Regions from separate parts of the Kribbella sp. NPDC051587 genome, predicted to be linked through region 2. Evidence: riboswitches for the same ligand, from Rfam matches in the RefSeq annotation. Region 2 holds a riboswitch; the other holds the start of a gene.

Region 1 (2,186 bases), on a different contig from region 2:
TCATTGGTGGGTTGCGGAAGGGGCCGGGGGATCCGGCTTATGTGTACGACGGGGTGCGGCGGACTGTTTGGCGGGCTACTCGGACGCCGGAGGGGCCGGTGCTGTTGCGGTTGACGCCGCGGCAGGGGGATGTCGAGGCGGAGGCTTGGGGGCCGGGGGCCGAGTGGGTGTTGGACGGCGTGCCGGAGTTGTTGGGGGAGGCGGATAGTTGGGAGGGGTTCGAGCCGCTGGCTGAGCATCGGGCGCTGGTGGATGCGGCGCATCGGTTTCCGGATGTGCGGGTGCCGCGGACGCGGGCGGTGTTCGAGGCGATGGCGGCGGCGGGGATCGAGCAGGTGGTGACGGGGAAGGAAGCGTTCCGGGCGTGGCGGTTGCTGCTCGGGGAGTACGGCGAGCCTGCGCCGGGGCCGGGTGGGCCGGAGGGGCGGGCGATGATGGTGCCGCCGGCGCCGGAGGAGTGGCGGCTGATTCCGTCGTGGCAGTGGTTGCGTGCCGGGGTTGAGGGTCGGCGGTCGCGGGTGGTGGTGACGGCGGCGACGCGGGCGAAGGCTTTGGAGCGGACGCTCGAGTTGACGGACTCGGCCGAGATCGAGCGGCGGTTGCGGTCGTTGCCGGGGGTCGGGGTGTGGACGGCGGCGGAGGTGCGGCAGCGGGCGCATGGGGACGCGGATGCGTTCTCGTTCGCGGACTATCACGTGTCCCGCAATGTGTCGTATGCGCTGATCGGTGAGGAGTTGGACGACGACGGCTGCGCGGAGCTGATCGAGCCGTACCGCGGCCATCGCTTCCGGGTGCAGCGCCTGCTGGAGATGGCCGGCATCGGTCACCCCCGTTACGGCCCGCGGAAGTCCCTGCCGACCCACACGCCGGGCGCCACCCACCGACTTCGGTGAGAGAGGTGAGTCACGCGGTACGCGGAGGATCTCGCGGAAATGAGATGGCGTCTCGGATGCTGGAAGGTGGAAGGCGCGATCCGGACTCGATTGGGTAACCTCGGGGCAGCTCATCCAGAGGGACTGAGGGAAACGGCCCGTTGAAGTCCCGGCAACCCTCCCCGTCGAGACCCCACCCGGGGTAACTCACGGTGGAACGGTGCCAAATCCGTCCCGCCATCGAGATCCGGTGTTCGCGGGGAAGATGAGAGGGGAACCTCAGCCATGAGCCTGGCCGGATCAACAGTCGCCCACACCATCCGTGAAGGTGCCTTCGGCAACGGAACGCACCTGAGCTGTCGCGCCTGTGGGGCGAAGTCGCCGCTCGGTCCGTTCTACGCCTGTATGGAGTGCTTCGGTCCGCTCGAGGTCGGGTACGAGTACCCGACCATCACCCGCGAACAGATCGAGGCCGGTCCCAAGAACATCTGGCGTTACCAGCCGCTGCTGCCCGTCCCCGTCGACGTGGCCAGCTTCCCGAACACCGAGCCCGGCTACACCCGGCTCATCGACGCGCAGAACCTCGCCCGCGAGCTGGGGCTGCGCAAGCTGTGGGTGAAGGACGACTCCGGCAACCCGACCCACTCCTTCAAGGACCGGGTCGTGGCGACCGCGCTGAGCGCCACCCGCGAGCTGGACATGAAGGTCTTCGCCTGCCCCTCGACCGGCAACCTGGCCAACGCCGTCGCCGCGGCCGCCGCCCGGGCCGGTATCCGCTCGGTCGTCTTCATCCCGAAGGACCTCGAGCGCCCCAAGATCATCACGACGGCCGTGTACGGCGGGACGCTGGTGGCCGTCGACGGTAACTACGACGACGTGAACAAGCTGGCCTCCGAGATCGCCGGTGAGGAGGAGGGCTGGGCGTTCGTCAACGTCAACGTCCGTCCGTACTACTCCGAGGGCTCCAAGACGCTGGCCTTCGAGATCGCCGAGCAGCTCGGCTGGCGGATCCCGCAGCAGGTGGTGATCCCGGTCGCGTCCGGTTCGCAGCTGACCAAGATCGACAAGGGCTTCACCGAGCTCGGCAAGCTGGGTCTGGTCGACGCAGGCGACTACAAGATCTACGGCGCCCAGGCGACCGGCTGCTCGCCGGTGGCGCAGGCGTTCCGCGACGGCCACGACGTGGTGAAGCCGGTCAAGCCGGACACGATCGCGAAGTCGCTCGCCATCGGTAACCCGGCCGACGGTCCCTACGTGCTGGACGTCGCCCGCCGTACCGGTGGTGTGATCGAGGACGTCTCCGACGAGGAAGTG
Region 2 (2,186 bases):
GACGCTTCATGGCAGGAAGTTGACCACAGCGCCCGGGCCATCGGAAGGGTTGTTACCAGATCGATCAGGCTCCGGTGGTGCCGTCGAGTTGTTCGCGGAGCAGGTCGGCGTGGCCGCAGTGGCGGGCGTACTCGCCGACCAGGTGGATGTAGATCATCCGGAGCGTCGACTCCGTGCCGCCGAACTCGAAGCGCTCGTCGAACGATCGGCCGGCCGCCGCTTCGTCGGACAGCTTCCACTCCGCGATCAGACTCTGGTACGCCGATTCCGCGTCCGCCGGATCGATGATCTCGAAGTCGGCGTCCTTGCCGAACTCGGGCGCGAACAGCGGCTCGGCCTTCTCACCGGCCGCGAAGTGGATCCGGAACCAGATCCGCTCGACCTTGGTCAGGTGCCGGATCAGGCCGAGCAGCGACAGGTTCGACGGCGGCGACGGCCGGCTGGCGAGCTGCTCGGCGGTCAGACCGGCGCACTTGTGCAGCAGCGTGGTCCGGTAGAAGTCCAGATAACCGCGCAGCAGCTCGGTTTCCGGTGCCGTCAACGAGCCTTCGGGCCGCTCAACCACGGGTGCGGTCCACGCCGCGATGTCGTTCATCCCGCCATCCAACACGTCGTACCGGACGACCGCGAATCGATTACGGGTTGACCGGCGGCGCCCAGCCCGGCCGAGGGATCAGACAGAACGGATGACCGGCCGGATCCGCGTAGACCGCGCCGCTCAGATGCCGAGCCCCCAGGGCAATGACGGCCGCCCCGGCCGCGTCGACGTCGTCCACCATGACGTCGAGGTGCATCTGCTGTGGCTGGGCAGGATCGGGCCAGCGCGGCGGGCTGTGATCCGCCGCACGCTGGAAGGCGAGCCCGGAGGTCCGGTCGTTGTCCGCCACGACCACCCAGTCGTCACTGCGGTAGGTGATCGGTTTGCCGAGCACCGCGGCGTAGAACTCGGCCAGCCGCAATGGATCCGGGCAGTCAATAGCGAGGTGGTGCAGTCGTCCGATCACGCCTCATCCCTCCGTGTCGTCCCACGATGTGTTTGTCGATCTCACTGATCGAGATTGGGGCTGGCGCGTTCGTGGCCCGTTCGTTACCGTTCTCGGCAGGTCATGAGCGCCAGCGTCAAGCCCCGGCTCGCTGGCCGGCAACCCTCCTCCGCGGTGGGGTGCCCCGGGTGAAGACCAGGCCGTGCGGATACGCCGTTCGGCAAGTGCGGACTTCCCGGGAGCGAAGCCATGTCGATCCTCTCCATCCTCGAGCCGGCCAGCAGCACCACCCCCCGTGCGGCGGTCACCCGGCTCAGCACCGGCACCATCCCCGCCACCGTCGGCTCGGACCTGCTGGTCCCGCTGGCCGACGGCCGCGTGACGGACTACGCCAACTTCGACCACGGTGCGAGCGCGCCGTGTCTGGAGTCGGTGCGGGCCAGCGTCGAGGCGGCCCTGCCGTCGTACGCGTCGGTCCACCGTGGCAACGGCTACGCCTCCCGCATCACCACCCAGTGGTACGAGCGGGCGCGCGCCGAGGTGCACAGCTTCGTCGGCGCCCGTGCGGACGACCAGGTGATCTTCACCCGCCAGACCACCGATGCGCTCAACCTGCTCGCGCACGCCGTACCGGCCGACGCGACCGTGATCGTCTTCGAGTCCGAGCACCACGCCGCGCTGCTGCCCTGGGGCGAGGAGCGTACCGTCCGGCTGGCTGCCCCGGCCTCGGCCGGTGAGGCTGTGACGGCCGTCGCCAACGCACTGCGGACCGCTCCGGAGGGACCGCGCCTGGTCGTCGTCACCGGCGCCTCGAACGTGACCGGTGAGATCTTCCCGATCGCCGAGCTCGCCGCCGTCGCCAAGGCACACGGCGCCCGGATCTGCCTGGACGCCGCGCAACTCGCGCCGCACCGCATCGTCGACATCGCCGACCTGGACGTCGACTGGGTCGCGCTCTCCGGTCACAAGCTCTACGCGCCGTACGGCGCCGGTGCGCTGATCGGCCGCGCTGACTGGCTCGACGCCGCCGACCCCTACCTGTACGGCGGCGGCGCGACCACCTCGGTCACCGGCGACGGCGTGGTCTGGGCGACCGGTCCGTCCCGCCACGAGGGCGGCTCCCCCAACGTGATCGGCGCGATCGCCCTGGCCTCGGCCTGCGCGACGATCAGCCGCAACCGCGACGCGATCGAGCAGCACGAG

What was found. Region 2 has a riboswitch for S-adenosylmethionine ahead of ACIA49_RS32190 (aminotransferase class V-fold PLP-dependent enzyme). Riboswitches for the same ligand answer to the same signal wherever they lie in the genome.
Region 1: it holds a riboswitch for S-adenosylmethionine, as region 2 does, so the genes downstream of both, thrC (threonine synthase) here and ACIA49_RS32190 (aminotransferase class V-fold PLP-dependent enzyme) in region 2, are expected to answer to the same signal.

The regions. Positions count from the first base shown of each region.
Region 1 is NZ_JBITDE010000009.1:224,723-226,908, forward strand. It holds gene ACIA49_RS29060 (DNA-3-methyladenine glycosylase family protein) at 1-893, shown strand, start outside; SAM riboswitch class I at 1,001-1,144, shown strand; gene thrC (threonine synthase) at 1,158-2,186, shown strand, end outside.
Region 2 is NZ_JBITDE010000011.1:263,542-265,727, forward strand. It holds gene ACIA49_RS32175 (DUF6351 family protein) at 1-10, opposite strand, end outside; gene ACIA49_RS32180 (DinB family protein) at 65-595, opposite strand; gene ACIA49_RS32185 (VOC family protein) at 636-1,004, opposite strand; SAM riboswitch class IV at 1,103-1,216, shown strand; gene ACIA49_RS32190 (aminotransferase class V-fold PLP-dependent enzyme) at 1,233-2,186, shown strand, end outside.